One region of the Serratia sp. DFXYC6 genome, then DNA from elsewhere that is predicted to be linked to it. Evidence: predicted binding sites of a transcription regulator. Region 1 holds the regulator's gene; each other region holds the start of a gene.
The links. The regulator PurR, encoded in region 1, represses purine synthesis genes. The targets are predictions, from matches to a motif close to CANGCAAACGTTTGCNTG.
Positions count from the first base shown of each region.

Region 1 (7,544 bases):
TAGCGGAATTTTGTCAAAAAGATTGTACCTGCTCGGCGTCGTTAAGCAAACGCCGCAGATAAATAGTTATTAAATGCGCAGCCATTCTTTTTTTGCCGTCGCGGATTTGGTTTTCAGCGCCAACTGGGGCAAACTGCCGGTAGCGTTTTAACCTATTTAGCAAGAAGAGGCACATATGTTCACCGGTATCGTACAAGGCACCGCGCCGCTGGTCGCCATTGATGAGAAACCCAATTTCCGCACCCACGTGATCGAAATGCCTGCCGAGCTGCTGCCGGGGCTGGAGCTGGGCGCGTCGGTGGCCCACAACGGCTGCTGCCTGACCGTCACCGCGGTGGAAGGCAACCGCGTCAGCTTCGATTTGATCAAAGAAACGTTGCGCCTGACCAACCTCGGCGATCTGGCGCTGGGCGACATCGTCAATATCGAGCGCGCGGCGAAGTTCAATGACGAAATTGGCGGCCATTTGATGTCCGGCCATATTATCTGCACGGCGGAAGTGGCCAAGATTTATACCTCGGAAAATAACCGCCAGGTATGGCTGCGCATGCCGGATGCGGAATTGATGAAATATGTGCTGCACAAAGGTTTCATCGGCATCGACGGCATTAGCCTGACCATCGGCGAAGTGGTGAATAACCGTTTCTGCGTGCACCTGATCCCGGAAACGCTGGATCGCACCACGCTGGGTAAAAAACGCCTCGGCGACAAGGTGAACATCGAGATCGATCCGCAAACGCAGGCGGTGGTGGACACCGTCGAGCGCGTGCTGGCCAATCGGGAAGCGACGTTGGCCGCGGCGATGGCGCCGGCGCACAAAGACTGACAGCGATTCTGGCGTGACCGCCGGCATCGAATCATAAGCAGAGAGGAGAAACGCGTGAAGTTTTATGGGAAAACGTTGTTGTTAACCGCGTTGCTGGCGCTGAGCGCTTGCAGCAGTTCGCCTGAGCAGGGCGCGGGCGCGCAAATGGCCGATGCGGACGATACCTGCGGCGCTTCGCAGTATCAAAATTTTGTCGGCAAACCGATGACCTCGCTGGAAGGCGTGCGGATCGACGGCAAGGTGCGAGCCATTCCGTATAACTCTGCCGTCACCATGGATTTCAACCTGCGCCGTCTGAACTTCCTTGGCGACAGCGACGATAAAATTATTCGCGTTTATTGCGGTTAACCCGCAGGGTTCGAAAGAGCAAAAAAAAAGCCCCGGCGAAGATGTTGCCGGGGCTTTTTTATCGGGAAAGCGTTCAGCGGGCGACGCGAATGCCGCCTTCAACGCCTTTCGGGCTGAACACCACCTGCCATAACTGCAGATCGCGCGCCCGGAACGCGCCGGCGCAGGCGTTCAGGTAATAGCTGAACATCCGTTCGAAGCGTTCGGAATAGCGCTCGGCGAGCTGCGGCCACGCCTGTTTGAAGCGCTCGAACCAGGCCATCAGCGTGCGATCGTAGTCGGCGCCGATGTTGTGCCAGTCTTCCATCACGAAATGGCCTTCGCTGGCCTCGGCGATATGCCTCACGGAGGGCAGGCAACCGTTCGGGAAGATATATTTGTTGATCCAGGGATCGACGTTCATGTCGGTCTTGTTGGAGCCGATGGTGTGCAGCAGGAACAGGCCGTGCGGCGCCAGATTGCGCTCCACCACGTCGAAATAGGTGCGGTAGTTTTTCGGCCCGACGTGCTCGAACATGCCGACCGAGACAATGCGATCGAACTGCTGGTGCAGATCGCGGTAATCCTGCAACAGGATCTGCACATCCAGCCCGGCGCAGCGCGCCTGAGCCAGCTTCTGCTGTTCGGCGGAAATGGTCACGCCGACCACCGACACGCCGTAATTTTTCGCCGCATAGGCGGAAAGGCCGCCCCAGCCGCAGCCGATGTCCAGCAAACGCATGCCCGGCTGCAGCTGCAGTTTCTCGCAGATCATCCGCAGCTTGGCTTCCTGCGCTTCCTCCAGCGTGGTGGCGTCTTTCCAGTAGCCGCAGGAATACTGCATGTAAGGATCGAGCATCAGGGTAAACAGATCGTTGCCGAGATCGTAATGTTCTTTGCCGACGATCCAGGCGCGCTTTTTCGATTGCAGATTGGTCAGGCGCGCGGCGGCGATACGCAGGGTATCTTTCAGGTGGTGGGGGAGTTTCTTCTCCAGCCCGGCGCTGACCACGCGCTGGAAGAACATATCCAGCCGCTCGCACTCCCACCAACCGTCCATATAGCTTTCGCCCAGGCCCAGGGATCCTTGCTGCAAAACGCGTTTAAAGAATTCGGGATTTTTAACCTGAATATCGAAAGGGCGCGATCCGTTGATTTCGATACCGGCCAGACCGAGCATTTCGTGCGCGATACGGTACCACTGATTATCCTGGATGCTCAGATCTTCTATACACGATGAACTCATAGCTTCTCCATCACCTTCTTCTGACTGATGACCCGTTAGGAAACAGCTTAGACAATTTCTGCGGGTGCATACCTATACCAACGGGAAATAAGCCCGCGGCGTCTGATATCCGACTATGAACAGAGGAAATTTAAAGAAACGGCCCGACGCAAACGGCGCAGGATTAACGCCCCTTTAAAAAAAAGAGTGTGACGCAAGGCGCGTACACAATAGCTGATTGAGATATAGAGATTATAAGGTGTTACTTTACAAGGTTGTTTTTGAGTATAGGCGTGCCGAGGCGTTGACTCAACTGTAAATCGCACTCGGCACACATATTCTTTAAGTGATTATTAATCTTGGCAATTATGACGCTGAGTTAGCATGTTCCCGCTGTGCCTTTTGCTGCGCATCGGCCGCTTTTCCCCGCTGCAGGAAATAACCCAGCGCGGCCAGGACTACCGTAGATACCATCACCGTCACCGTCGCCAACAGCGGCTGGGCAATAAACGCCGACACCAGCATGCTTGCCACAAAACACAGCCCCAATTGCAGCGTATTTTGCAGCGCGGCGGCTTTGCCGCTGCTTTCCGGGAACGGCATCAGCGCATTCGCCACCATGATCGGGTAGCCGGCGCCGTTGACCAGCGCCATCACGCAGAACGGGATCAGCAGCGTGGTGAGCGTCGGATTGGTCAGGGTCGCCACCAGATACAGCGCCACCATGCTGACACCATAAGCTACCAGCAGCCACGGCAGCAGAGTTTTGCCATTGATGCGCTTAAGCGCGGCGCGGCAGCCGTAGCCGCCCAGCAGGAAGGCCAGCGTTTGCGGCACATAGCTCAGACCGATGTCGCTCGGGCTATAGCCCATATCGCCGAGGATGAACGGCGAACCGGTCAGCCAGGCGAAGAAACCGGCCGAGCAGGCGGCGTACATAGCGACGTTGCCGCTGAACACCGGAGATTTCAACAGTTGCCAGAAGCTGACGCCGTTTTTCGGCGCGTCGGCGGCGGGGGGCGTTTTGGCGCGCTCTTTGAGCAGCAGCGTCGGCAGCAGCAGCAGTGCGGTGATCACCAACAGCGCGGCGAAGATCGCACGCCAGCTGGCGTGGTTCAGCAGCCAGGCGCCAAGCAGCGGCGCCAGCGCTGGTGACAGCGCCACCAGCGGCATGATGGTGGCGAACACGCGGTTGGCCTGGCCTTCGCGATAGCGGTCGACCACCAGCGCTTGCCAGATGGCGGTGGCGGAACAGACGCCGACGGCCTGAATAAAGCGCAGTATCCAGAGCTGCACGGCATTTTCTACCCACAGCATGCCCAGGCAGCCGAGCGCGAACAGCGTCAGGCCAATCAATAATACCGGTTTGCGGCCCAGTCGGTCGGAGAGGGGCCCCCACAGCAGTTGCGCGAAGGCGAAGCCGGCCAGAAAGATGCTCAGGCTGGCGCTGACCGCGCCGGCGGAAATTTGCAGTTCCTCCCGCATGGCGCCGAAGGCGGGCAGGTACATATCGGTCGCCAGATAACCCAGCATGCTCAGGCCGGCGAGGTAGAACATAAAGCCAAAAGAATTTCGCATGGTATTTCTCGTTAATATTTTAGTGTCGCAGGTTTTTAGCGCCGGCCAGTGTATCCGGCTGGATCTCTGCTTGTGAAACGGTAATATTTGCAAAGTGCTGTTAAAAAAATTGAAGGCAAAGCGATGTGGTCTGAATATTCTCTTGAAGTTGTTGACGCGGTCGCGCGCACCGGCAGTTTCAGCGCGGCGGCGCAGGAGCTGCACCGGGTGCCGTCGGCGGTGAGCTATACCGTGCGGCAACTGGAACAATGGCTTGCGGTGCCGCTGTTTGAGCGGCGTCACCGTGATGTGGAGTTGACGCCGGCCGGCGCGCTGTTTATCAAGGATGCGAGAGTTGTTATCAAAAAAATGCTCGACACCCGTCGCCACTGTCAGCAGGTGGCCAACGGGTGGCGCGGCCAGCTGAATATCGCAGTCGACATCATCGTCAAACCCCAGCGCAGCCGCCAGCTGGTGCTGGATTTCTACCGCCATTTCCCCGATGTTGAACTGATGCTGCAACCCGAAGTGTTCAACGGCGTTTGGGATGCGTTGGTGGACGGCAGGGTGGACATGGCGATCGGCGCCACGCGCGCGGTGCCGGTCGGCGGCGGCTTTGCCTTCCGCGATATGGGCTACATGAACTGGCTGTGCGTAGTCAGCCCACAGCATCCGCTGGCGCAGCTGGCAGGGCCGTTAAATGACGATCGGTTGAGGCCGTACCCTGCGCTTTGTCTGGAAGACACCTCGCGCAATCTGCCCAAGCGCGTCACCTGGACGCTGGATAACCAGCGGCGGCTGGTGGTGCCGGACTGGACATCGGCGCTCGACTGTCTGTGCGCCGGGCTGTGCGTCGGCATGATGCCGGCGCATCGGGCGCTGCCGCTGGTGCAGCGCGGTGAGCTGAAGGCGTTGCAGCTGCAGCAGCCGTTTCCCGCCAGCCCTTGCTGCCTGACCTGGCAGCAGGATAAACCGTCGCCGGCGATGAGTTGGCTGCTGGCGTATCTGGGCGATGGCGAGACGCTGAATCAGGAGTGGCTGAGCGAGGCGGCGCCGGAAGCCGTGCAGGCTTCCGGCTCAGGGGATTAGCGGCGGTAGTCGATGAACGGACCGTCGGCGACCGAACGGCGTTCCACCAGCTTCGGATGCACTTCGATCACCTGCGATTCTTCGCGCTTGCTGATGATGCGATCCAGCAGCATGGTGAAGGCCATTTCTCCCAGGCGCTCTTTAGGCTGGTGAATGGTGGTCAGCGCTGGAGTGAAGTAGCGGGCGTTGCGCACGTTGTCATAGCCGATCACGGAAATATCCTGCGGCACTCGCAGCCCCAGCTCATCAGCGGCGCAGATGGCGCCCATCGCCATGATGTCGCCGCCGCAAAATACCGCGGTCGGCCGCTGTTTTTGCGACAGGATTTGGTGCATCGCCTTGTAGCCGGACTCCGGCTCGAAGTCACCCTGGACGATCCACTCTTCGCGAATGTCGATATGCGCTTCCTGCAGCGCCTTCATAAAGCCCTGATGACGGCCGCCGCCGGTGTTGCGCGACAGCTGGCCCGGGATGGCGCCGATATCGCGGTGACCGCGCTCGATCAGGTAACGGCCGGCCAGATAGCCGCCTTCGAACGCGTTATCGATGATGGTGTCGGTGAAGTCGCCGCGCGCAGCGCCCCAGTCCATCACCACCATCGGGATATTACGGTAGTCCTCCAGCATGCCCAGCAGTTGATCCGGGTATTCGGAACACATGACCAGCAGGCCGTCGACGCGCTTTTGCGCCAGCATCGCCAGGTAGGCGCGCTGCTTGTCCAGATTGTTGTGCGAGTTGCACAGGATCAGGGTGTAACCTTTGCTGTAGCAGCTGTTTTCCACCGCCTCGATCACTTCGGCAAAATAGGGCGCTTCGCTCGAGGTGGCCAGCAGACCGATAGACTTGGTGTGATTGACTTTCAGGCTGCGCGCCACGGCGCTCGGCGAGTAGTGCAGCTCTTTGATCGCGGCCCACACGGCCGCTTTGGTCTCTTCGGCGACGAAACGAGTCTTATTGATGACGTGCGAAACGGTGGTGGTGGAAACGCCCGCGCGTTTGGCCACATCTTTAATCGTTGCCATGTAAGGAATGACTCCTGAACTCACATGTTTACAGCATGTAAGTGTGATGTTAATCGTTTGCCTACGTAGATCCTTCTCCAGAGAAGCGAAAACTGAGTTTTTAGTGTGTTGAAGTCTTCAGCGCTTAATCAGGAGGGGCATGGATGCCGGTACGCAGTTGTGAACTGCGAATTTTGTCGCATATTGAACAAAAGTGGAAGAGGTAATCGAGATTATAAACCGGGAAATGATAACAAGATTTTATCGGCGAACTGTGGGAAAATGATTTGACGTACTAATTGTGCGCCTTTTATCCTTAGGAAAGCCCATTTTAAAGGAGTTGTCATGGATACCGATCTGAAGATGTCTCTGTTCACTACCGTCGGCGCGTTGGCGATGATCATCGCTTTCAGCTTTGTCGCCGCGTTGAACTGATCTCCCGCCGGTTTTAAAAAAGGCGCAGCCTGGCTGCGCCTCGTCACTTCGGCAAGGCCTGCGTTTACGCCAGGTTTTCCGCCGCAAATTTCCAGTTGACCAACGCCCAGAAGTTTTCCAGGTATTTTGGACGCGCATTGCGGTAATCGATGTAATACGCGTGTTCCCACACGTCAACGGTCAGCAGCGGTTTATCTTCACCGGTCAGCGGAGTTGCCGCGTTGGAGGTGTTGACGATCGCCAGCGCACCGTCTGGTTTTTTCACCAGCCAGGTCCAGCCGGCGCCGAAGTTTTTCACGGCGGCATCGGTGAACTGCTCTTTGAACGCAGCGAAAGAGCCGAAGGATTTGACGATCGCCGCCGCCAGTTCGCCCTGCGGTTCACCGCCGCCCTGTGGCGACAGGCAGTGCCAGTAGAAGGTGTGGTTCCACACCTGCGCGGCGTTGTTGAACACGCCGCCGTTGGAGGTCTTGATGATCTCTTCGAGCGATTTGCCCTCGAACTCGCTGCCTTTCACCAGGTTGTTCAGGTTAACCACGTAGGTATTGTGGTGTTTGCCGTAGTGGTATTCCAGGGTCTCGGCGGAGATGTGCGGCTCGAGCGCGTTTTTCTCATACGGTAATGCAGGTAATTCAAACGACATTGCTTCCTCCTTTACAGCGCCACTTTCTTCCCGCCCAGGCGGGAGCCAGATGGGCCGTTTTTTATTGTGGTCATTCAATCTTAACAATTTTCATCATAAAAAACAGGAGGAAAAGCGAGAAATGCGCGTGGGGGAGTGCGATGGGCGATAGCTTGAGCAGGCGGTTGCGACCGGGGCCGCAACCGCGCAGAACAGGGAATTAACGGATGGTTTTCGGCGTCACTACGCGGCGTGCGCCGATGTAATGGTTTTGCCAATAATCGTTGTCGAGCTGGCTGATGCGGATCTCTTCGCCGGTGCGCGGCGACTGGATGAATTTGCCGTTGCCGAGATAGACGCCGACATGGTCCGCCACGCCGCGGTTGTTGATGCGGAAGAACACCAAATCGCCGCTTTCCAGTTCGCTTTTCTTGATCGGCGCCGCGTCGCGAAGGTGATACA
Region 1 covers NZ_JBXUNV010000001.1:1,734,875-1,742,418, reverse strand. Annotated here, with positions in the region: gene AC2CGQ_RS08420 (riboflavin synthase) at 176-826, shown strand; gene AC2CGQ_RS08415 (I78 family peptidase inhibitor) at 881-1,174, shown strand; gene cfa (cyclopropane fatty acyl phospholipid synthase) at 1,248-2,399, opposite strand; gene punC (purine nucleoside transporter PunC) at 2,745-3,956, opposite strand; gene punR (DNA-binding transcriptional activator PunR) at 4,080-5,024, shown strand; gene purR (HTH-type transcriptional repressor PurR) at 5,021-6,046, opposite strand; gene cydH (cytochrome bd-I oxidase subunit CydH) at 6,371-6,460, shown strand; gene sodB (superoxide dismutase [Fe]) at 6,525-7,103, opposite strand; gene AC2CGQ_RS08380 (C40 family peptidase) at 7,303-7,544, opposite strand, start outside.

Region 2 (7,544 bases), on a different contig from region 1:
AGTGCCGACGCCGGTCCAGGCATTCACCAATTCATCATTAAAGGTGAATTTATTTGGGCCAAGCGTTTTACCGTCCTGCTGACCAGGCTGAATATTATATAAGCGGAAGCTGCGGTGGCGGAACGCCGGGAAATCTTTATCGACGGGCACCGCCAATGGCAATGTCTTGCCTTGTTTTACCAACTGCACAGACTGTAATACGACCTCAGGCGTGAGCAGGTTGGCCGCGCCGATTTCGTCTTTTGCGCCGTAAACGGAAGGATACCAGTCTGACGACTGCGCGGCGGATTCTGCAGCGTGCGCGGGCACTGCGGCCAGCAAGGGCAGCAAGAGGGAGAGGCGATACAATGATTTCATCAGTGACTCATCCTTATAACGGAGTATTGCAGGGCGAATGAAAGTGAGCCTCCGGAAATTGGCGGCGTGAGGCCGCCGAATAATAACCGGTGAGGGAACGGCTCATTTTTTCTGTGTACTGGGTACGCCAGCGTGATTTTTAAAAAGGCGCCCGGCGATGATTTCCTTAATCATGCGGCAATGAATAACGCCGTATGCACGGCGTTATCGCTAAACGCATTATTTTTTCAGTTCTGCACTCATGGTGACGAAATTGCCCATGTAGGCGCTGGTAATTTTGTAGCCGCTTGCGCCGGCTTCTTGCGCTTTTTTAGCGATGAGGGCTTCGGTGGAATCCAGTGTTCTGCCGGTTGCGGTCACGCTTTCTGCCGCGGCGTTAAACGACAGCATGGAAAACAGAGCGAGTGAAATAACGGTGGTCATGGTTTTCATATCTTTATCCTGTGTTCGAAGGTTCGAAAAATAAGGGGGTCCGGTACGACACGATGGAGCGAAGGATAAAGACGTCGGGCTGGTGAATAAATAACAGAATCGTCAATAAACTATTCCATTTTTGCGCATAAACTAATTCTATTATTGTCTTTCAAGGCCGAATATGCCGTGCGAGGTGAGAAGCGGTCGTCGGGGAGCGAATGAAAAAAAGCCCCTTGCGGGGCTTTGAGCGCTACGCCGAGAAGCCGCCGTCGATGCTCAGACTGGCGCCGGTGATATAACCCGCCTGCGGGCCCGCCAGGTAGGCGACGAAACCGGCGATTTCTTCATCTTTGCCGTAACGGCCGATCGCCATCAGCTGCTTGAGCTGATCGGCGAACTCGCCGGCGTCCGGGTTCATTTCGGTGTCCACCGGGCCGGGCTGCACGTTATTGACGGTGATGCCGCGTGGGCCGAGATCGCGCGCCATGCCCTTGGTCAACCCGACCAGCGCCGATTTGCTCATCGCGTACACCGCCGCGCCGCCGAACGGCACGCGCTCGGCGTTGGTGCTGCCGATGTGGATGATACGGCCGCCGTCGTTCATGTGGCGCGCCGCCTCCTGGCTGGCGACGAATACGCTGCGTACGTTGACCGCCAGCATGCGATCCAGGTCGTCCAGCGCCAGTTCCTCGGTGCTGCCCAGCGTAAATACCCCGGCGTTGTTCACCAGAATATCCAGGTTGCCGAAGTGACTCACCGCCTGGCGAACCGCCTGCTGCAGCGCCGCAGCATCGGCGCTGTCGGCCTTGATGGCGAGGGCTTTGCCGCCGGCGGCGGTAACGGCGCTCGCCACCGCTTCGGCGCGATCGGCAGAGGCGGCGTAGGTAAAGGCGACGGCGGCGCCCTCGCTCGCCAAGCGTTTCACGATGGCGGCGCCGATGCCGCGGGAACCGCCCTGAACGAATGCGACTTTGCCTTGCAGTGGGAGTGCTGTGGTCATGTTATTTCTCCAGAGTGGATGAGGGTAAAGTGTCGGCATTCAGTATCGGAGATCGCTTGCACGGCCACTAGCCACAAAGAGCTATAATCAGTTAAAACCATTAGTTTAAAATCCATAAGGAAAAAGCATGCTGGGACATCTGGAGTGCTTCGTCAGCAGCGCGGAAAACGGCAGTTTCTCCGCCGCCGGCCGCAAGCTGGGCCTCAGCCCGGCGGCGGTAAGCAAGAATGTCACCCGGCTGGAGGCGGTGGTCGGCGTGCGGCTGTTTCAACGCAATACCCGCAAGTTGATCCTCACCGAAGCAGGCGAGCGTTTTCTCGGTGAGGTGAGCGGCGGGTTGCAATCGATCCAGTGTGCATTGAAGGGGTTGAGCAGCGGCGGCGGCGCGGCGGCCGGCGGCTTGAAGGTCAGCATGGGCACCGCCTTCGGCCTGCACTTCGTGTTGCCGATGCTGCCGATGTTTTTGACGCAGTACCCGGCGATTGTACCGGACTGGCATTTCGACAATCGCCAGGTGGATCTGATCGGTGAGAACTTTGACGCTGCGCTGGGCGGCGGCATCGAGTTGGCGCAGGGGATGATTGCTCGCGAGCTGGCGCCCGCGCATGGCGTATTGGTCGCTTCGGCAGAATACTTGCGGCAGCGGCCGCCGTTGACGGAGCCGGAGCAACTGGCGCAACACGCCGGGATTTTCATCCGTTCGCCGCAGACCGGGCGCATTCGCCACCAGCCGCTGCGAAATGCCCAGAATGAGCAGCGTGCGCCGGGGATGACGGTCAGCATGACGGTCAATGAACCGGAAGCGGCGGCGCGGGCGGCGGAAATGGGATTGGGCATCGCGCTGATCGGCATGCCGAATGCGGCGCCTTATCTGGAAAGCGGCCGTCTGGTGCGGGTTCTGCCGGGCTGGTATGTCGATCGCGGCAGCGTGTATCTCTATTTCCCCACCACCAAATTCTTACCGACCAAAACCCGGGTGTTTGTCGATTTCATCACCGAACAGTTCCGCCTGCAGAAGTTGGCGGCGCGCTTTGACGCCCGCTAAAACGAGAAAAGCCCCTTGCGGGGCTTCTTTCTTCCGTCGGTTGGCTGTCCGACGATCAGTTGAAGATTTCTGCGGTGCCGTACAGTTTGTTCTGACCACCGGCGGCGACGATGCGGTAGGCGCTGGCGCCCGAAGCGGCGGCTTTGCTGGCCAGTTCGCTTTCCAGCGCGCTCAGGTTAGCGGCGCCGCTCACGGTGACGACGCCGATCTTCTGGGCGTCTGCAGCAGGTTGGCTGGAAGGCAGGTCAGCGGCGAAGGTAGCGAAAGAAGCGGTAGCCAGCAGCGCAGCGGTAGCAAAAATTTTGATGTTTTTCATGATGCGTTCCTCAGAGTGTTTGTTAGGTGAGAGCCCGTTGTCTCTCGATGTGTTAAATACTAGTGCACCGGATGTGAATAAAAAATCGGAGAGTTTTGAGTATCTCTGTCAAATAAATTGATTATTTTTCATCCGCTGGCGCGGGGCAACAATCGCCACTACCCTTTACAGACGATCCTTAACCGGAGAAGCGTCATGACGATGAATGCGTTTATCGGCAGTTGGGCGTTGGTGTCGTCGGCGTTCAAAAACCAGAACGGCGAGCTGAATTACCCGCTGGGCGAGCAGGTGTTGGGGCGCATCCACTATGAGGCCAACGGCACGATGGCGGCGCAGCTATACAGCGCCGTACGGCCGCGTTTCGTCGCCGACGATTTGGCGCAGGGATCCGAGCGGGAGATCCATGCCGCCTTCATCAATATGATTTGCTACTTCGGCCGTTATCAGGTGGAAGAAAGCGAGCAACGGGTGGTGCATCAGGTTGAAGGCTGCTCGTTCCCCAATTGGATAGGCAGCCGTCAGGTGCGTTTTTACGCCTTTAACGCCGATCGGCTGACGTTGCGCACGGTGCCGCTGCAGCTCGGCAACGGCGTGCAGGTTGGCGAACTGGTGTGGCAGCGGACAGGAGCGTCGTCATGATCATCGTTCATCATCTCAATCACTCGCGGTCGCAGCGCATTCTGTGGTTTCTGGAAGAGCTGGGCGTGCCCTATCAGGTGCAACGCTACGAGCGCGATCCCAACACCATGCTGGCGCCGCCGGCGCTGAAAAAGATCCACCCGTTGGGCAAATCGCCGGTGATCGTCGATGGCGATCTGACACTGGCGGAATCCGGCGCCATTATCGAATACTTGCAGGAAGCCTACGACGCACAGGGCATGTTTATGCCAACCGACTTCCACGCGCGTCAGCAATACCGTTACTGGCTGCACTACGCCGAAGGATCGCTGATGCCGCTGTTGGTGATGAAGCTGGTGTTCAGCCGTCTCGGCCAGCCGCCGATCCCCTGGCTGCTGCGGCCGGTGGCCGGCGCGATCGGCAAAGGCGTGCAGCGGGAATACCTCGACAAGCAGATCGCGCCGCACTGCGAATTCCTCGAACAGCACCTGAATAAGGGCAGTTGGTTCGTTGGCAACGACTTCAGCGCGGCGGATATTCAGATGAGCTTCCCGCTGGAGGCGATGGCGGCGCGCGGCGCGTTGGATGATTGCCCGAAACTGCGCGGTTTCCTGCAGCGCATTCACGCCCGGCCCGCCTACCAGCGGGCATTGGAGCAGGGCGGCCCTTACGACCTGCTGAGTTAGGCGGATGGGCTATACTCGATGGGGTCATTCTTCATCGGAGGTAGCCCATGGCTACGCAAATCTTCGTCAATCTGCCCGTACGCGATCTGCCTGCCTCAATGGCGTTTTTCACCCAGCTCGGCTTCAGCTTCAACCCGCAATTTACCGACGATACCGCCGCCTGCATGGTGGTCAGCGACACGATTTACGTGATGCTGCTGACCCACGACAAATTCAGGATGTTTACCCCGAACCCGATCGGCGACGCCAAACAGGCCACCGAAGTGTTGGTGTGCCTGTCGCAACCCAGCCGGGCAGCGGTGGACGAACTGGTGCGCAAGGCAATCGCCGGCGGCGGCAATACCTATCATCCGCCGCGGGACTATGGCGTGATGTACGGCCACGGATTTCAGGACCTGGACGGCCATATCTGGGAATTGATGTATATGGATCCCGCGGCGGTGCAGGCGCAATAAGCTCGCCGTGAAGCAGGTCGGCAGGGGCGCCGGATCGCCCCGTCTTTTCGCGCAGAAGCTATTCCCGCCGTTTTCTGCATAAATTGCCGCGATCTTTAGTTGATTAGACGCTAGGGAAGGCAGGATAATCGTTTGCCTTGAATAAACCACCATAAATCACCCGTACCGCGCGCTGCGAGTTAAACGTTTGCCTGGGTGCGCATCGCCGTTGGCGGTGTGGCATAAGGGCAGGGATGCGGAACGTGACGTAAACGATTACGTGGCGATCGGGCGCGGGCGAGATTACAGGCCTGCTGTGACGGGCCGATTCATGAAACACAGGGGAAGTAACCTATGTCGAACTCTCAAGCGAACCACGCCGCAAAACCAACCGGCGGGCTTGATGGCTATTTTAAAATTTCCGCGCGCGGCAGCAGCGTGCGTCAGGAGGTGGTGGCGGGGCTGACCACCTTCCTGGCGATGGTGTACTCGGTGATCGTGGTGCCGAGCATGCTGGGCAAAGCGGGTTTCCCGCCGGCGGCGGTGTTTGTCTCCACCTGCCTGGTGGCCGGTCTGGGGTCGCTGTTGATGGGGCTGTGGGCTAACCTGCCGATGGCCATCGGCTGTGCGATCTCGTTGACCGCCTTTACCGCCTTCAGCCTGGTGCTGGGCCAGCACATCAGCATTCCGGTGGCGCTGGGCGCGGTGTTCCTGATGGGCGTGCTGTTTACCATTATCTCGGTCACCGGCATCCGCGCCTGGATCCTGCGCAACCTGCCGATGGGCGTGGCGCACGGCACCGGCATCGGCATCGGGCTGTTTCTGCTGCTGATCGCCGCCAACGGCGTCGGCCTGGTGGTGAAGAACCCGCTGGATGGCTTGCCGGTGGCGCTCGGCGCGTTCACCTCTTTCCCGGTCGTCATGACGCTGGTCGGCCTGGCGGTGATCTTCGGCCTGGAGAAACTGCGCGTGCCCGGCGGCATTCTGCTGGTGATCATCGCCATTTCCATCATCGGCCTGATCTTCGACCCGGCGGTGAAATACCAGGGGCTGTTCGCCATGCCGAGCCTGGCGGACGCTGACGGCAAATCGTTGATCTTCAGCCTGGATATCATGGGCGCATTGCAGCCGGTGGTGTTGCCGAGCGTGCTGGCGCTGGTGATGACCGCGGTGTTCGACGCCACCGGCACCATCCGCGCGGTGGCCGGGCAGGCCAACCTGCTGGATAAAGACGGGCAGATCATCAACGGCGGCAAGGCGCTGACCTCGGATTCCCTGAGCAGCATCTTCTCCGGCCTGGTGGGCGCCGCGCCCGCTGCGGTTTACATCGAGTCCGCCGCCGGCACCGCCGCGGGCGGCAAGACCGGCCTGACCGCCACCGTGGTCGGCATTCTGTTCCTGCTGATCCTGTTCCTGTCGCCGCTGGCCTATCTGGTGCCGGTTTACGCCACCGCGCCGGCGCTGATGTACGTCGGCCTGCTGATGCTGAGCAATGTCACCAAGCTGGACTTCAACGACTTCGTCGACGCGATGGCCGGCCTGCTGTGCGCCGTGTTCATCGTGCTGACCTGCAACATCGTCACCGGCATCATGCTGGGCTTCAGCTCGCTGGTCATCGGCCGCATCTTCTCCGGCGAATGGCGCAAGCTGAACATCGGCACCGTGCTGATCGCCGTGGCGCTGGTGGCGTTCTACGCCGGCGGCTGGGCGATTTAAGCCGCTTGGGTTTCCCTCGCCCGCCGGGCGGGGGAGCCTGTTACGGCAATTCCCTTCTTAAGATAAGTCTTCTTCTGCTCTGCATCGCGTTTTGAAAGGCACAACAAGCTTTAACGGCTGTAAAAAAAGTGATCTACTATCGTGACCAACGCAGGCCCTGAGCCGATGTCGTCTGAATCGTAGAGTCTAAGGAAAGCATGGAAATCTTTTTTACAATCCTCATTTTGATCCTGGTGGTCTCCCTGTCCGGGGTGGTGACGCGCATGTTGCCGTTCCAGGTGCCGCTGCCGCTGATGCAAATCGCCATCGGGGCCCTGCTGGCCTGGCCGCATTTCGGGCTGCACGTCGATTTTGATCCCGAACTGTTCCTGGTGCTGTTCATCCCGCCGCTGCTGTTTGCCGACGGCTGGAAAACGCCGACGCGCGAATTCCTGCATCACGGGCGTGAAATTCTCGGCCTGGCGCTGGTGCTGGTGCTGATCACCGTGGTCGGCGTCGGTTATCTGATCTACGCGATGGTGCCGGGCATTCCGCTGGTGGCGGCCTTCGCCCTGGCGGCGGTGCTGTCGCCGACGGATGCCGTGGCGCTGTCCGGCATCGTCGGCAAAGGGCGGATCCCTAAGCCGATCATGGGCGTGCTCGAGGGCGAGGCGCTGATGAACGACGCCTCCGGCCTGGTGTCGCTCAAGTTCGCCATCGCGGTGGCGATGGGCACCATGGTGTTCACCGTGGGCGGCGCGACCCTTGAATTCCTCAAAGTGGCGATCGGCGGCCTGCTGGCCGGCGTGGCGGTCACCTGGACCTACAGTAAATCGCTGCGGGTGATGAGCCGCTGGAGCGGCGACGATCCGGCGACCCAGATCGTGTTCCTGCTGCTGCTGCCGTTCGCGTCCTACCTGATCGCCGAACATATCGGCGTTTCCGGCATCCTGGCGGCGGTGGCGGCGGGGATGACCAT
Region 2 covers NZ_JBXUNV010000002.1:535,867-543,410, reverse strand. Annotated here, with positions in the region: gene AC2CGQ_RS16010 (cyclase family protein) at 1-357, opposite strand, end outside; gene AC2CGQ_RS16005 (YdgH/BhsA/McbA family protein) at 577-789, opposite strand; gene AC2CGQ_RS16000 (3-oxoacyl-ACP reductase family protein) at 1,022-1,771, opposite strand; gene AC2CGQ_RS15995 (LysR family transcriptional regulator) at 1,899-2,816, shown strand; gene bhsA (multiple stress resistance protein BhsA) at 2,872-3,132, opposite strand; gene AC2CGQ_RS15985 (lipocalin-like domain-containing protein) at 3,328-3,771, shown strand; gene AC2CGQ_RS15980 (glutathione S-transferase family protein) at 3,768-4,436, shown strand; gene AC2CGQ_RS15975 (VOC family protein) at 4,484-4,891, shown strand; gene AC2CGQ_RS15970 (NCS2 family permease) at 5,225-6,586, shown strand; gene AC2CGQ_RS15965 (Na+/H+ antiporter) at 6,784-7,544, shown strand, end outside.
Region 2: AC2CGQ_RS15970 (NCS2 family permease) is a predicted target of PurR. The motif match lies at 5,068-5,085, and genes of this name have one in related genera.

Region 3 (7,544 bases), on a different contig from region 1:
ATCACAGATCACCGGGCGCCGGGGAAGCATCGCCTTAAGGCTGCGTGTCCAACAGATGGCGCACCACCGCCGCGTACTCTTTGACGTAACCTTCGACGCTGGTGCTGGCCATGCCGGCATTATCTATCTTGTATTTGCCTGCCACGTAGAACGACGGGGTGCCGCGAACCTCGAACGCTTTCACCGCTTCATTCTGCTTGGCGATCAACCCTTTGACCAGCAGGCTGTGGCGCGCGTTTTCATAGGTGGCGGCATCGATGCCGGCCGCCGTGAACACCCGCTGAATATCGTCGGCGCCGTTGACGGCGCGCTGTTTCTGCACCGCGTCAAACATCGCGCCTTCAATCTTGTCTTCCACGCCCAGCACCGTCGCCACCGCCCAGGCTTCGGTCAGCTCATTGCCCAGTTTGCCCATCAGGCTGACGTGATATTTGGTGACTTTCTCACCGGCGGGCAGCGCCTGCGCCACGGTGCTGCCTACGCGGTAGGTTTCGGCGAACTGATAGCAAGGCCCGCAGTAGAAGGAGAAAAACTCCACCACCGCCGGTGCGGCGGCCACCGGCTTATCCAGCCGGGTATATTGCTCGCCCGCACGGTAATCCGCGGCCTGCACCGCGGGCAGCGCCAACATCAATACGACGGCGGCGGCGAACGAACGCTTAACTTTTGCCAACATAAACACTCCTGGTTTCTTCTATGAACATCGTCCTTAGCGGCGGTTTTTATAATCAAATAACCGCCAGAAGGCCAGTTTTTATTACCTTCTGTTTATGTGGGATTAAGTCAGCGCCCTTCGTAGCCGTCCCAATAGGCGCCTACCGCTTCCTGCGACAGCACCTGGCGGCGTTTAGGATTGTCGGTGCTGCTGTAGGCGCGATTGATGAAAATGGTTTTGTGTTCCATATTCTGCTGGAATTCCGGGCTGGCCAGGTAGTCGGCCTTTTTCTGCGCTTCGCTGCGCACCACGCCCGCCGCGCGATCCTTTTTCCCCTGCTGATAGAACTGTTCGAACATCGGCACGGCTTTTTTAATGCTGCCGTTCACATCGGTGCGGAATTGTGGATCGAAGTCGTCGCGGGTTTGATAAACGTAGTGTTTGGCATGTTGCTCGGCGCTGCTGAGGGGGGGGGTGCAGGCGCTGAGCGCCAACAGCGGCAACAGCAGCGCCGCGCTTTTCAGTCTTTTCATGTCGTCTGTCCCTGTCAGTGAGGAAGGTTCCTTTAGCGCCAAGAGCATAGCGCCGGCCCCCGGTGAACGTCAAACGACAAAATACGCATCACTTTGTTTTATATTAATATTATATACATTGATTGGTATTCATTGCCTGAAACACTATGCTTTAACAGAACAGGGTAAACACTCACCGACAGCGAGGCGGCCAATGAAACCGATCGACAAAAGCGTGGGGGAGTACGACCTCACGGCGGAAAAAAAAGCGGGCATGATCACCGGCACCATCCGCGGTGAACTGCCGGACAGCGACGCCAATCTGCCGCTGCTGCCCTTCTCCGGCACCTTCGCCGGCCCGAGCGTGGCCGAAGCCATCGCCGATATTCAGCAGCAGTTCCCCGACATCGAACCGGCGATTATCGACGATTTGCGCGAGGAACTGCTGAAGGCCGGGTTCTAAGCCGGATCTCGGTGCCGCACGAACGGACTGTAGACCGGCGCGCCGGGCTTCAGCGCCAGATCGGCGTCAAAATCTTCATTACGGTTGAACGGCACCGCCGGCCAGGCGGCAAGGTCGCTTATGCCAGCCCGATACGCCTGCGTCACCTGCGCCAACGCGGCGTTTTGCGCCTGCCGCTCCTCGCCCGCCAGCCCGCCGCGCACGCCATAGACCAGGAACGGCTCCAGCACGCTAAAGCCGATATAGTGCAGCGCATGCATGATCGGCCACAGCATCAGCCGCATGTCGCCGTCGCGCCCGTCCGACGCGCAGGCCTGTGCGGAAGCGCCGGCGGTGACGGTCAGCAGCGCCCGCTTGCCGCGCATCACGCCGTTCTCATGGCGGTGGCGGCTGTCGTAGAGCCCGCCGTAAACGAACACCCGATCCATCCAGCCCTTGATGATGGCCGGCGCGCCGAACCACCAGAAAGGAAACTGCAGCACCAGCGTATCCGCCCAGCGCAGCAGCTCGATATGCCGCCGGATCTCCGCCGGCAGCGCCTGGATCGTCCAGTGATGGCGCTGCTCCTGCATCGCATCGAACCGGTCCGCCTGCTTTCTGCTGGGGTAGTGGCCGGCGCCCTCGCGCGGATCAAACCCCTCCTGATACAGATCGACCGTTTTCACCTGATGCCCCTGCGCCAGCCAGGCCTGCCGCGCCTGTTCGGCCAAATGGGCATTGAAAGAATGCGGCTCGGGGTGAGCCAGCACAATCAGCACGTTCATCCTGTTTCTCCCGTTGTAAGGTGGTGCTGTTATGCTGTGGCTTTATCGCCCCCTTGGCAATTACGCACCTGAAGGTAACCCCCAATGGCTTATCCCGGCGACGTCTATTCGAGCAAGTGCTCCGCGCGCGATGCGCTGGCGCTGATTTCCGGCAAGTGGGTGATGCTGATCCTGCCCGCGCTGGCGCAGCGGCCGATGCGCAACGGCGAGCTGCTGCGCCGCATCGACGGCATTTCGCAGAAGGTGCTGACGCAAACGCTGCGCCAGCTGGAACGCAACGGGCTGCTCGAGCGGCTGGATTTAAGTGAAAAGAATCAGGCCCATGTGGAATACCGCCTCAGCGCCGTCGCCTGCTCGCTGGTCGAGACACTGACGGCGCTGGATAAGTGGGCGGAATACCACTTCCCCGAGCTGGACGCCGCCCGCGAGCGCTATGATGCAGACCGCAAACGCGAGGCCGATTAAAGCGGTTTGGCCCGCAGCGTCTCGCCGCTGCGCACGAAGTTGCCCGCCCCCAGATGATGAATGGTGTGCAGATCCGCATTGGCGGCGGTGAAGTGCCAGTGCCCCTGTTGGAACACCCGCTCGTCCGCCGCCGCGCTCAGCACCTCGCCGAAGCAGGTGTCGTATTTTTCCTGCGCGCCGCTTTCCGGCAGCAGCCGACACTCCAGCCACGCCACGCAACCCTCTTCGATCAGCGGCACCTGCAGCGTGGCGCTCGGCGTCGCGGCGATATGGAAACGGGAAAATTTGTCTTCATCCAGCCCGGACACGCTGCCGACCGCGTAGGTGGCGTCAATGAACATGGCCGCCGGCACGCAAATGCCGAATGCGCCGCTCTCCTCGATCATTTGCCGGCTGTGTGCGCCTTTATCGACCACGATGGCGATGCGCGGCGGGCTGAACTCCACCGGCATCGACCAGGCGGCGGCCATCACGTTGCGTTTGGCGCCGTCGCGGCTGCGGCTGGTGATCAATACCGTCGGGCCATGGTTCAGCAGGCGGCTGGCGTGTTCAAGGGCGACAGGGCGAAAGTGGCTCATCGGGAAATCCTTGCGAGTGACTGTTTGCCCAGCAGTGTAGATCTGCGCCGCAATGGCAGGCAACGCGGGGCGCACAGAATGCACCGATGAGGCGCTTGTTCCCCATCTCGCCATCCGTTATCTATAGTTAGATCAATTCGCCGGTAACGGCTCATTCCACCTGAGGATCTTGCCTTGACGTTTTTAAAACACCCTATCGCCGGATTGGTGCTGGCCGGCTGCGGCCTGTTGTCGGCGGGCGGCGCGCTGGCCGCTTCCGATGCGCTGGTGTACTGCACCGTCGCCTCGCCGGAATCGTTCAACCCGCAGCTCTCCAGCTCCGGGCCGACCTTTATCGCCACCTCGCAGGTGCTGTACAACCGCCTGGTGACGCTGCGCGAAAGCGATAAAACGCCCGCCCCTTCGCTGGCCACCGAGTGGAGCGTTAGCCCGGACGGCAAGACCTACACCTTCACCCTGCGCCAGGGCGTGAAATTCAACAGCAACAAATACTTCACCCCAACGCGCGACTTCAACGCCGAAGACGTGGTGTTCACCGTGATGCGGCAGAAGGATCCCGCCAACCCGTATCACAAGGTCTCCGGCGGCAACTATGAATACTTCACCGACATGGGTCTGGATAAGCTGATCACCAAGGTGGAAGCGGTAGACGAGCACCACGTGCGCTTCACGCTGAGTCAGCCCAACGCCGCCTTCGTCGCCGACTGGGCGATGGATTTCGCCTCGATCCTGTCCGCCGAGTACGCCGACGCGATGCTGAAAAAGGGCACACCGGAATACGTCGACAACTGGCCGATCGGCACCGGGCCGTTCGCGCTGCAGCAGTACAAGCAGGATTCGCTGATCCGCTACATCGCCAACCCGCACTACTGGCAGGGCGACGTGGCCAGCAAGCACCTGATCTTCTCGATTACGCCGGATCCGCAAACCCGGCTGGCCAAGCTGAAAACCAACGAATGCCAGATCATCCCGGCACCGCTGCCGGAGCAATTCGCCGCCATCAAGGCCGACGGCAATCTGCAACTGCACGACATTACCGGGCTGAACGTCGGCTATCTGGCGTTCAACACCCAGAAAAAACCGTTCGACAACCTGCTGGTGCGCCAGGCGCTGAGCTACGCGGTAGACAAGAAAGCGATCGTCGCCGCCGTGTTCAAAGACAGCGGCACCCCGGCCAACTCGCTGCTGCCGCCGGGCATGCTGGGCTACAACGATAAACTGCCGGAGTACGCCTACGATCCGCAGAAGGCGCGCGAACTGCTGAAGCAAGCCGGGCTGGAGCAGGGCTTTGAGACCGACATCTGGTCGATGCCGGTACAGCGCCCTTACAACCCGAACTCGAAGCGCATCGCCGAGATGATTCAGAGCGACTGGGCGAAGGTGGGCGTGAAGGCCAAGATCGTCACCTGGGAGTGGGGCCAGTATCTGGCCGGGCTGCGCAAAGGCGAGCAACAGAGCGCGCTGTACGGCTGGGTGTCCGACAATGGCGATCCGGATAACTTCGCCACCCTGCTCGGCTGCGCCGGCGTGCAGAGCGGCGCCAACGTGGCGCGCTGGTGCGATAAGGATTATGACAGCCTGATCCAGCAGGCGATCCAGGAGAACCAGCCGCAGGCGCGCGCCAGGCTGTATCAACAGGCGCAGGTGATCTTCGCCAAACAGGCGCCGTGGCTGCCGCTGGCCACCGGCAAAGTGTTCTACGCCACCCGCAGCAACCTGAGCGGCTATGTGGTGGACGTGAACGGCAGCGATTTCGCCAAGGCCAAATTGAACTGATCCCAGGCGCCGCGGCGAGAGCTGCGGCGCTACCCGCCTCATCGCTTAATAAGCTGCCAGCCTCTGAACCTACCGCGCATTAACTTCACAACTTACGATGCTAACTGCCTCCCCTGTCTCCAGGCACTTAACCCACTAAATTCATAGCTTAATAAACGGCGTAATCCCTGGCATTTTGCTTAAACTGCATGCAGGCGCTTTCCTCGCCTGTAACATTTAGTTACCATCGGCGCACAGACCCTTTAACATCAAAAGGTAACCCGGTGCAGAACACCTATATGCCGTGGCAAATTCGCCTGCACTGGCTGGTGGCGATCCTGCTGGTCATCACCTGCGTCACCATCGAGCTGCGGGGCTTTGCCGAACCGGGCAGCGCACCGTGGTACACGCTGGTCGTCACCCACTTCAGCTGCGGCGTAACGGTGTTTGCGCTGATGATCGCCCGTCTGTTCCTGCGCTGGCGCTACCCCTCGCCCGCCATCGCGCCCAAACCGCCGAAGTGGCAAACCGGCCTGGCGCACCTGACGCACGCCCTGATTTACCTGCTGCTGCTGACGCTGCCAGTGCTGGGGGTGTATTCGCGCTATCTGGGCGGCAAGGAGTGGTATCTGTTCGGCCTGTCGATGCCGTTCGCCGACGTGGCCGATCGGCCGCAGGCACGAATGATTATCGGCTGGCACAAAACGCTGGCGTCATTCGGCTACTGGCTGATCGGCCTGCATACCGCCGCCGCGCTGTTCCACCACTATATCGTCAAGGACAATGCGCTGGTACGCATGCTGCCGCTGATGAAAAAACGCTGAATACCCGGCGCCAGGGATGAATTTTCGGGCCACGCCCACTGACAGGGAATGACATGCAAACCCAATTTTTTAATGTGACCGTCGAACAATGCGCCTGCCAGCAGACGGCGCCCGACAATCTGGTGAGGATCATCGCCTCCGGCCAGACGTTCTTTTTTTACCGCGACGACTTCAGCGACAGCGAAAATCTGCTGGCCAGGCTCGCCGCCGGCGATCGGGTGAAGATCGGTGCCCACCGCCTGCAAGACGGCAGCTACTGGCTGCACTGGCTGCTGCACGGCACGAAAGGCCGGCTGGAGCCTGACAGAACGCTGAAATACAAGCTGAAATACTTCGCCCTGCTGCTGCTGGGCGCGGTGCTGGCCGGCGGTTTCCCGGCGGCCTTTTTCATCATGGACGGGGAAGATTCCTGGCTGACCATCGTCCTGTTCTTTATCGCCATCATCGCCGGCCTTATCGGCATCGGCATGGCGCTGTTCGTCGGTTCGGAGCTCCTGCTGATCGGACACCGCGGCCGCAGGCGCCTGCTCCGGGCGCTGGATCGCGTGCTGCTGGGGCAAGACGTCACGCCGCCCGGCTCGCTCAGCCTGAAAATCCCCGGCATCAAATACCGGGCCGTCCGCGCAGACGCTGTGCCGGCGACCGCACCGCTGCAGACCGCGCCCCCTCTCCCGGACGGCGTCGAGACCTCCGGCATCGAGACGGTCAACGCCCTGAACTACGAACTCTGCCACTATGAGATCCCGCGGCAGGTGCAGTATTTGGATACGTATGCGTGGCGTCAGAAGGAGACGCACTTCGCGTTGACGACCCGCGCGCTCAATGTCCCCAATACCAAACTGCATCCGGTATTTCGTCGGCAACATCCGCTTTTCATCGCCAAAGGCGATCCGCTGCAGGTGCTGTATTGCGAGAACGACGTCATTCCCGAGTTGCCCAAAGTGCGTGGGATCATCAATCATCGCGATCGCCAAACCTATCTCATCGGCGGCAGCCGCTACTTCACCGAAGCCGGTCTTAACCTGTGCGCGCGCGTTGTCTTCATTTTTGGGGCAATCGTGGCGTGTTTTGTACTCGGCATGATGGTGGTGGATAACGCCGATACCCCGGCCGGCTTTCACCTGGATGCCTGGACCCTGAAGCGTCTCGGCAGCGAATTGCCGCCGATTATTCTGCTGCTGATGCTGATGGTCAGCGGCCTGGCGCTGTTGATCGAGGGGTTCGCCCAGATCTGCCGCCTGTACTCTTTTGACCAGCACCGCACGTTTAAAACGTTTAAATACCTGAGAAATCTGCGCCGCAGTTTATGGCGGCAGGCTCAGGTGACGGAGCTGAAATGATGACGTTAGCGCTTTATAAAAGACCCCTTATTATCCTGACGCTGTTTTTGGCCAGCGCGCTGGGCGTCTATTTGCTCGCCCCTGAGCAACGCTATGCGCAGTGGCAATGGACTCAGGGCGACCAGGCGTTGCCGACGATAGCCCGTTACGATCTCATCCACAGCTACCCGGTGCAGGACGGCGCCCTG
Region 3 covers NZ_JBXUNV010000004.1:326,116-333,659, forward strand. Annotated here, with positions in the region: gene AC2CGQ_RS20530 (DsbA family protein) at 35-676, opposite strand; gene AC2CGQ_RS20535 (Exc2 family lipoprotein) at 784-1,188, opposite strand; gene AC2CGQ_RS20540 (hypothetical protein) at 1,382-1,630, shown strand; gene AC2CGQ_RS20545 (NAD(P)H-dependent oxidoreductase) at 1,627-2,394, opposite strand; gene AC2CGQ_RS20550 (winged helix-turn-helix transcriptional regulator) at 2,479-2,859, shown strand; gene AC2CGQ_RS20555 (flavin reductase family protein) at 2,856-3,437, opposite strand; gene AC2CGQ_RS20560 (ABC transporter substrate-binding protein) at 3,612-5,213, shown strand; gene cybB (cytochrome b561) at 5,492-6,016, shown strand; gene AC2CGQ_RS20570 (hypothetical protein) at 6,070-7,356, shown strand; gene AC2CGQ_RS20575 (hypothetical protein) at 7,353-7,544, shown strand, end outside.
Region 3: cybB (cytochrome b561) is a predicted target of PurR. The motif match lies at 5,401-5,418, and genes of this name have one in related genera.